One region of the Streptomyces sp. NPDC000345 genome, then DNA from elsewhere that is predicted to be linked to it. Evidence: riboswitches for the same ligand, from Rfam matches in the RefSeq annotation. Region 1 holds a riboswitch; each other region holds the start of a gene.
The links. Region 1 has a riboswitch for cobalamin ahead of ACFY30_RS13730 (prenyltransferase/squalene oxidase repeat-containing protein). Riboswitches for the same ligand answer to the same signal wherever they lie in the genome.
Positions count from the first base shown of each region.

Region 2: it holds a riboswitch for cobalamin, as region 1 does, so the genes downstream of both, ACFY30_RS00955 (ribonucleoside-diphosphate reductase subunit alpha) here and ACFY30_RS13730 (prenyltransferase/squalene oxidase repeat-containing protein) in region 1, are expected to answer to the same signal.
Region 3: it holds a riboswitch for cobalamin, as region 1 does, so the genes downstream of both, ACFY30_RS15855 (HoxN/HupN/NixA family nickel/cobalt transporter) here and ACFY30_RS13730 (prenyltransferase/squalene oxidase repeat-containing protein) in region 1, are expected to answer to the same signal.
Region 4: it holds a riboswitch for cobalamin, as region 1 does, so the genes downstream of both, ACFY30_RS20395 (cobalamin biosynthesis protein) here and ACFY30_RS13730 (prenyltransferase/squalene oxidase repeat-containing protein) in region 1, are expected to answer to the same signal.

Region 1 is NZ_JBIAZE010000005.1:136,157-138,347, forward strand. Features, by position in the region: gene ACFY30_RS13725 (nuclear transport factor 2 family protein) at 138-575, shown strand; cobalamin riboswitch at 635-768, shown strand; gene ACFY30_RS13730 (prenyltransferase/squalene oxidase repeat-containing protein) at 885-2,096, shown strand; gene ACFY30_RS13735 (SCO2322 family protein) at 2,093-2,191, shown strand, end outside.
Region 2 is NZ_JBIAZE010000001.1:200,709-202,899, forward strand. Features, by position in the region: gene mctP (monocarboxylate uptake permease MctP) at 1-502, shown strand, start outside; gene ACFY30_RS00950 (GNAT family N-acetyltransferase) at 597-1,103, shown strand; cobalamin riboswitch at 1,143-1,292, shown strand; gene ACFY30_RS00955 (ribonucleoside-diphosphate reductase subunit alpha) at 1,415-2,191, shown strand, end outside.
Region 3 is NZ_JBIAZE010000006.1:23,545-25,735, forward strand. Features, by position in the region: gene ACFY30_RS15855 (HoxN/HupN/NixA family nickel/cobalt transporter) at 1-1,022, opposite strand, end outside; cobalamin riboswitch at 1,050-1,240, opposite strand; gene ACFY30_RS15860 (LAETG motif-containing sortase-dependent surface protein) at 1,299-2,191, opposite strand, start outside.
Region 4 is NZ_JBIAZE010000008.1:62,806-64,996, forward strand. Features, by position in the region: gene ACFY30_RS20385 (anion permease) at 1-392, shown strand, start outside; gene ACFY30_RS20390 (hypothetical protein) at 427-648, shown strand; cobalamin riboswitch at 778-921, shown strand; gene ACFY30_RS20395 (cobalamin biosynthesis protein) at 1,019-1,963, shown strand; gene ACFY30_RS20400 (cobyric acid synthase) at 1,960-2,191, shown strand, end outside.

The sequences.
Region 1 (2,191 bases):
CCGGTGCGTGGAGCCCGGTGACGGGCCGCGTGAAGGTCCGCTGTGAGCGGCGCCGTTCACGGAGGCGAACCATGCCGTTCACGACACGGCCCTACGGTGCTCCCACACCCCTCCCGGACCCTCAGGTGGCGACACCCATGGACCCGATCGAGCAGCTTCTCGCCGAACGAGCCTGCCAGCGCCTGCTCCTCGACCTCGTCCGCCGTCTCGACCTCGGCGAACCCGGCTCCGTGGCCGAGCTGTTCACCGAGGACGGCACGTGGACATGGCCCGAGGGCGACCGGCTGGTCCAGGGCCGCGCCGCCCTGCGCGCCCACTTCGGCTCCCCCGCCGACCGCGACGCCCGCCGGCTGATGGCCGACGTCCGCGTCCAGGTGACGTCCCCGGACACGGCGAGGGCGACCTCGTACTTCACCACGTACCGCGTGGACGACGGCCCCGGCATCCGGGAGACCGCGCCGCCGGTCCGCATAGGCCACTACGAGGACACCCTCCACCGCACGCCCGACGGCTCCTGGCTCCTGGCGGCCCGCACGCTGCGCCTGCCCTTCGACGGCCCGACCCCCCGACTCTGACCGGCCGGGGCGCGGGGCCCCGGGGTGCCCTCACAGGCTCCCCTCAGGCGGTCGGCTACCTGCGGGTAGAGTGACCGCGTCGTCATCACACCCGTACGGGGGGAAGCCGGTGCAATTCCGGCGCTGACCCGCAACCGTGAACCACCGCGCCGGTGGTGAGCCGGACTGCCCCGTGCGGACGTTGACCGGCTCACGTGCGCGGCAGCCCGCCGTCGCACGGCACCGTCGAGGTCTACGGAGCCGAGCCGCCGGGATGTCCCGTGCTGCCCGGCTCCCGGACCTCCCGACCGGGAGAGGCACCCGCCGATCATGAAGTTCCGCCACAGCGCCGCGGCCCTGGCCGCCACCACCGCCGCAGTCCTGGGTGCCGCCGTCCCGTCCGTCGCCGCCACCCCCACGCCGTCGGCCGCGATACCCGACGGCCTGTACGGCACCGCCGACCCGACGTACGACGGCGTGTGGCGCCAGTCGCTGGCGCTGCTCGCGCAGGACACCGTGGGCGTGGTCCCCGCCGACCGGGCCGTCGCGTGGCTGGCGGGGCAGCAGTGCGCCAACGGGGCGTTCGCGCCGTTCCGCGCCGACACCACCAAGGCCTGCGCCGCCGGACTCCAGGTCGACACCAACAGCACCGCCGCCGCCGTCCAGGCGCTGGCCGCCGTCGGCGGGCACGACGGCGTGACCGGCAAGGCCGTCACCTGGCTGAAGTCCGCGCAGAACACCGACGGCGGCTGGGGCTACTCCCCCGGCGGGGCCAGCGACGCCAACTCGACGTCCGTCGTCATCGGCGCGCTGACCGCCGTGGGAGAGAAGCCGGCGGATGTCCGCAAGGGCGGCCGGTCCCCGTACGACGCCCTGATGAAGCTCGCCCTGCCGTGCGAGGGCGAGGGCGCGGGCGCCTTCGCCTACCAGCCGGACAAGAAGGGCGGGCTGGCCGCCAACGCGGACGCGACGGCCGCGGGCGTGGTGGGCGCGCTCGGCAGGGGCCTGGTGGTGACCTCGGGCAAGGAGGCGGCCGCGGCCTGCGCCGACGCCGACCGGCCGACGCCGGGGCAGGTGGCGGCCAACGGCGCCTCCTACCTCGCGCGGGCGCTCGCCGGGAACGGGTACCTCACCTCCGTCCTCCCCGGCGCGCAGGACCAGCCCGACTACGGCAACACCGCCGACGCGGTGGTCGCGCTCGCCGCGCAGGGCGGGGCCGCCCAGGCCACGAAGCCCCTGCGGTGGCTGGAGCGGAACTCCGCGGCCTGGGCGCGGCAGAGCGGCCCCGCCGCGTACGCCCAGCTCATCTTCGCGGCACACGCCACGGGCACCGACCCCCGCGACTTCGGCGGCACCGACCTGGTCGCGAAGCTCAACGCGACGGGTCCCGCGCCGCAGGCCACGGAGAACGCGGCGGAGAAGCCGGACCGGAAGGACGAGGGCGACGACGGGTACGGCACGTGGTGGACCATCGGTGTCTTCCTCGTCGCCGGTGTCGGCATCGGCTTCCTGATCAGCGGCCGCAGGAAGCAGCAGCCGTGAGGCGCCGCCGCTGCGTCCTGCTCCTCGCCGCGCTGTTCCTGACCCTGGCGGGCACCGGCCCGGCCCACGCCACCGGCTACCGCTACTGGTCCTTC
Region 2 (2,191 bases), on a different contig from region 1:
GGACGCCACGCCCGCGCAGGAGACCAGGGTCTCCAAGCTGGTGTCCCTGCTGGTGAAGGTGGGTGCCCTGGTCTTCGTCCTGACCATGGACAAGACGGTCGCCATCAACTTCCAACTGCTGGGCGGCATCTGGATCCTGCAGACCTTCCCGGCCCTGGTCGGTGGCCTGTTCACCCGCTGGTTCCACCGCTGGGCGCTGCTCGCGGGCTGGGCGGTCGGCATGGTCTACGGCACGGTCGCCGCGTACGGCGTCGCCTCCCCCACCCAGAAGCACTTCGGCGGCTCGGCGAAGGAGATCCCGGGCATCGGCGAGATCGGCTACATCGGTCTCACCGCGTTCGTCCTCAATGTCGTCGTGACCGTGGTCCTGACCTTCGCCCTCAAGGCCGTGAAGGCTCCCGAGGGCATCGACGAGACCAGGCCGCAGGACTACACGGCGGACGCCGGGGACCCGGGGGTACAGGTGGAGCTGCCGCCGGCGACCGCCGGAGCGTCCCACTAGGCCCTGTCGTCACACCAGGGCCTGGGCAGGACCGTGGCGGACCGCCGGGAAATCCGGCGGCCCGCCGTCGTGTGCATGGGGCACACTGCGCGCCATGGACATCCGGATCAGGCAAGCGGAACCCGCCGAGTACGCCGCCCTCGGCGAGATGACGGCCCGTGCCTACCTCGAAGACGGCCTGCTCGACTACGGAGAGGGCGACGAGTACCTGCCCGTGCTGAAGGACGTGGCCGGGCGCGCGGCCGCCGCCGAGGTCCTCGTGGCCGTGGAGGGCGACCGGCTCCTCGGCGGAGTCACCTTCGTCCCCGGCCCCGGTCCCGTCGCCGACATCGCCCGTCCCGGCGAGACGGAGATCAGGGCGCTCGCCGTCGCGCGCGAGGCACGGGGCCGGGGCGCCGGTGAGGCCCTCGTGCGGAGCTGTGTCGACCGCGCCCGGGCCATGGAGGGCCGCACCGCCGTCGTCCTGTCGACCCAGCGCGCCATGCACGCCGCCCACCGCCTCTACGAGCGCCTCGGCTTCGTCCGCACACCGGAGCGGGACTGGAATCCCGTGCCGCACCTGGACGACATCACTCTCCTCACCTACAAGTTGACACTCTGAAACCACCCCGACACAACATCTGGGGGTGGCGTGACGGGTGAGCACAAGATGTATGCTCATGCTCGCTGTCGCCGCAGGGGAATCCGGTGCGAATCCGGAACTGTCCCGCAACGGTGTACTTGCGTGTGTACCCACCCGTGTCCGCACGCCTGTCCAGTCCGAGGACCTGTCGGCAGCGCACCCGGCCGTCCGGCTCGGGTGCCTTGACGTCCGGGCCTCGTGGAGTGGGCCGGTGGGCGCGACGCTGCGTGCGCTCGTGTGCTGCCCCCTGCTCCGCGCCAGGCCCCCTGCCGAGCGAGGGAGAGCCCCACGTGACCATCGCGCCAGCCGATCCGGTCTCAGCCGTCCTGCCGGAAACCGACGGTCCCGGTGCCGCGCTGCTGCGGACCCTGACCGAGCTGACCGCCGACCTCCCCGACGCCGACCCCGGCCGGGTCGCCGCCGCCGCGCTGCGCGGCCGGTCCGCCGGGGCGGACGAGACGGAGCTGCGCGAGCTGGCCACGGAGGCGGCCGCCGGCCTGATCTCCGAGGACCCCGCCTACTCCCGGCTGGCCGCCCGGCTGCTGACGATCAGCATCGCCACGGAGGCCGCCTCCCAGGGCGTCACCTCGTTCACCGGGTCCGTCGCCGTCGGTCACCGCGAGGGCCTCATCGCCGACCGCACCGCCGACTTCGTCCGGCTGCACGCGGCCCGGCTGGACGCGCTGACCGACCCGGCCGCCGACGACCGCTTCGGCTACTTCGGGCTCCGCACCCTGCACAGCCGCTACCTGCTGCGGCACCCGCACACCCGCAAGGTCGTCGAGACGCCCCAGCACTTCCTGCTGCGGGTGGCCTGCGGTCTCGCCGAGGACGACACCACCCGCGCCCTGGACGAGGTCGCGGCGCTCTACGGGCTCATGAGCCGCCTCGACTACCTGCCGTCCTCCCCCACCCTCTTCAACTCCGGCACCCGGCACCCCCAGATGTCGTCCTGCTACCTCCTCGACTCCCCGCTGGACGAGCTGGACTCGATCTACGACCGCTACCACCAGGTGGCCCGGCTCTCCAAGCACGCCGGCGGCATCGGGCTGTCGTACTCCCGGATC
Region 3 (2,191 bases), on a different contig from region 1:
ACGAGCACGAACAGGCCGACGATGACGTATCCGACGTGGTCGAGGTCGAGCGCCGCGATCCGGCCGGTGACGCCGTCCGTCAGGCCGAACTTCTCGTGCAGGACGCCGACCAGCTCGATCGTGCCGATGAAGAAGGCGACGGCGACGGACAGTCCGGTGATGGCGAGGTTGTAGAAGACCTTGCGGACGGGGTGGGAGAACGCCCACTGGTAGGCGAAGTTCATGAAGGTGCCGTCGAGGGTGTCGAAGAGGCTCATCCCGGCGGCGAACAGGAGGGGCAGGCAGAGGATCGCGTACCAGGGCAGTCCGGCCGCCGCCCCGGAGCCCGCCATCACCATCAGGGTGACTTCGGTGGCGGTGTCGAAGCCGAGTCCGAAGAGGAAGCCGAGCGGGAACATCTGCCCGGGCCGGGAGACGGACTTGGTCAGCCGGCCGAGGATCCGGTTCATGAACCCGCGGGAGTCCAGGTGCTGTTCCAGCTCCCGCTCGTCGTACGTCCCCGACCGCATCGCCCGGAAGACGCGCAGGATCCCCGTCAGGGCGACGAGGTTGAGGGCGGCGATGAGGTAGAGGAACGTGCCGGAGACGGTCGTGCCGAGGAAGCCGAGGACCTGGTGGGTGCGTGAGTCCTCGTTCATCACCGTGCCGGCGAGCCGGGTGCCGCCGGCGATGAGCGCGGCGAGGAGCACGACCACGCTGGAGTGCCCGAGGGCGAACCAGAACCCCACCGACACCGGCCGCTTGCCGTCCGCCATCAGCTTGCGGGTGGTGTTGTCGATCGCGGCGATGTGGTCGGCGTCGAAGGCGTGCCGCATGCCGAGGGTGTAGGCGGTGACGCCGAGTCCGATGCCGAAGGCCTTGTTCCCGACCTCGTAGTGACCGGGCGCGACGAGCAGGAAGAGGATGCCGAAGGCCAGTACGTGCAGGCCGGCTATGGCGGCCATCAGCCCCGCCGTCCTGACGGTGTCCTCGCGCCGCCATCGGAAGGCGGCGGCTCCGGGCAGGGCGACGGGCTCGGTCATGCGGTCACGCTCCAGCACCTCGTGGATCACTTCGTGAGATGCCGTGGCCGGTCTCCTGGCTGCGGGTGTCGACGCCTCCGGCCCGCCTTCCCGGCCGTCTCATGACGGCCAGTGGCTGTCCCGCGGGGGGACTCGGGCCGGGGACTCCCCGATCACAGTGGCGAGGGCCGCTCCGGTGTCGCACCGGATTCCCGAACACCACGACCCGCCCACCGTAACGTACGGCCGCCCCGGCTCCACGAGGGTGCCGGGGCGGCCGGGGCGGAGAGCTGCGGGTCAGGCGCGGGTCGCCCTGCGGCGGCGGGTGGCCACCACGATCGCCGCGCCGCCGAGCAGCAGGGCGGCGGCGCCGCCCGCGATCAGCGGGGTGGCGCTGTTCGCGCCGGTCTCGGCGAGGTCGCCACCGCCGCCGTGGGGCGTGGTGGCGGGGGCGGTGGTCGACTCGGAGGCGGACGGGGCCGGGGTGCCCGACTCCGACTCGGACTCCGACGCCGTCGGCGACGGGGTCGTGCTCTCGGACGACGAGTCCGACGGCGGGGCGGAGGAGGCGGGCGCCGACGGCGACTCACCGCCGCCGGCCGGCGGGGACGACGACGGCGGCTGCTCGGTGACCGTGCAGTCCTTCGTCCCGCCGTTCCACGCGGCGATCAGCTTGTCCTTGATGACCGGCCGGTCCGGTCCCTTGGGCAGGTCGCCGTGCTCGAAGCCGTCCTTCGCGTCGAGCTTGCCGTCGAACTTCACGGCACCGCGGTAGAGGTCGATCTGCGCGTAACAGCCCGCGTCGGGGACGGAGATGTCGAGCGTGTCGGTCTGCCCGGGCTTGACGGTCACCGAGTCGAAGTCGACGAAGACCTGCTCACCGGAGGTGCCGAAGGTGGCGCCGTGGGCGAGGTAGGAGGCCAGGGAGGCGGTGCAGGTGCTCGCGTCGCCGGCCGTGCGGACGCTGACGTGGACCTTGCCGTCCTGGGTCGGCTTGAGGTTCTGGTCGTCGACCCGCACCGAGTCGAAGAAGTTCTTGCCGTCGAGCGAGAACTGGCAGCGGTCGGTCCCCGTCTCGGTCCCCGCGCCGGTGCCCGGCTGGTAGTGACCGCCGGTGTTCCAGCCGTCCCCGCCGGGGGTGCCGGAGTGGGCCCAGGCGCCGGAGGCGGCGGCGACGGAGGCGGCGCAGA
Region 4 (2,191 bases), on a different contig from region 1:
TCTCCGGTTCGGTGATGGGCGCGGGGCTGGGCCGCAAGGGCGGCGTGGTCCGCTGGTCCACGGCGACCCGGATGTTCGTGGCCTGGGGCCTGACGCTCCCGGCGGCCGCCCTGGTGGGCGCGCTGGCCGAGTCGGTCACGAACCTGGGCGACTGGGGCACGGCGGTCGTCGCGGTCTTCCTCGTCACCTCCAGCGCGGCGATCTGGAAGATCTCCCGCCGCGAGGTCGTGGACGCGTCGAACGTCAACGAGACCGAGGAGCCGGCGGGCGTCGTCACCACGGCGATCGCCGCCGTCGCCCCGCCTCCGGCCGGCACGGTCACCGAGGGCCTGACGGCCACCATCCCCTCCCCGGCCGCCACGGCCACCGAGCCCACGGCCCCCGCGGTCTGAACCCGCCCACCCGGTACGAAGGAAGAGAAGCAGCATGAAGATCGACTGGGCGGCCCTCGGCTCCGTCTTCGGCGTCAGCCTCGTGATCACCGTGGCCCTGGTGGCCCTCTTCACCCTCGGCATCATGGGCCTGTCCCGTCAGGAACGCGCCGCGGAACAGGGCGGCTCCGCCACCCTCGCGGTCACCGGCGCCTACGCGTGCTTCGCGGCCTGCGCGGCGGCGGTGGCGTACGGGATCTCCCTGATCGTGGCCTGACCCACCAGCTCGGACACCTCGGGGTGCGGGACGGATCGCCGTCCCGCACCCCTTTTCCGTGACCTCCGGAACCACCCCTGTGTGGGGCTCAGCACACTCCAGCCTCGCAGGTCAACGGCAAGTTGACGGCCCTTCCGGGGCCATGGTGGACTGCCGGAGCCATGTACGGCGGCAGAAGAGGAAGCCGGTGCGAATCCGGCGCGGTCCCGCCACTGTCACCGGGGTGCACCACCCCGGGAGCCAGGAACTCTCGCCGCCGGTCTCGTCGAACCAGGGCGTGGACACCCTGAGTGAGGACATATCGCCATGCTCGCTCGGCCGTTGAGGTACAGCACCAGCTCGCTGCCCGACCCCGCGGCCGGCTGAGCCGATGCGTGCCGATCGCGTTCACGCGTACGGCGCCGCCCTCGGCCTCCTCGGTGACCTGCTCCTCGGTGATCCGCGCCGGGGACATCCGGTCGCCGCGTTCGGGCGGGCCGCCGGAGCCGTGGAGCGGGTGCTGTGGCGGGACCACCGCGGGTGGGGCGCCCTGCACACCGTCGTCTGCGCCGGTGGGGCCGTGGTCCTCGGGGCCGTCGCCGACCGGGCCGTACGGCGTTCCCCGGCCGCTTGCGTCGCTCTCGCCTCCGCCGCCACCTGGGCCGTGGTGGGCGGGACCTCGCTCGCCCGCGAGGCCCGCGCCGTCGGGCGCGCCCTGGAGGCGGGGGACGTCGAGGGCGCGCGGGCCCGGCTGCCCCATCTGTGCGGGCGGGATCCGCAGGCCCTCGACGCCGACGGGATCGCACGGGCCGTCGTCGAGTCCGTCGCCGAGAACACCTCCGACGCCGTGGTGGGCGCCCTGGTGTGGGGCGCCGTGGGCGGGGTGCCGGGGCTGCTCGGGTTCCGGGCCGTCAACACCCTCGACGCGATGGTCGGGCACAGGTCGGCCCGGTACCGGCGGTTCGGGTGGGCCTCCGCGCGGCTCGACGACCTCGCCGGGTGGCCGGGGGCGCGGCTGACCGCCGTCCTCGCCGCCGTCGCCGGCGACCGGCCGCGCGCCGCCGTACGGGCCTGGCGGGACGACGCCCGCCTGCATCCCAGTCCCAACGCCGGTCCCGTGGAGGCCTCCTTCGCCGGTGCGCTCGGGGTGCGGCTGGGCGGGACCCTGTCCTACGGCGGGCGGGTGGAGCACCGGCCCGTGCTCAACGGGACGGCGGGACGTGCCGTCGTCGTCCACGACATCGAACGCGCCGTACGGCTCTCCCGCCGTGTCGGCCTGCTCGCGCTCGGCGTCACCGTCGCCGCGCGCCACATCGCGAAGGGGCGGAGCTCATGAGCGGGGGTCTCCTGGTCGCCGGTACCACCTCCGACGCCGGCAAGAGCGTCGTCACGGCGGGCATCTGCCGGTGGCTGGTGCGGCAGGGGGTGAAGGTCGCCCCCTTCAAGGCGCAGAACATGTCCCTGAATTCGTTCGTGACGAAGGAAGGGGCCGAGATCGGTCGGGCGCAGGCCATGCAGGCGCAGGCCTGCCGCGTCGAGCCGACCGCGCTCATGAATCCCGTGC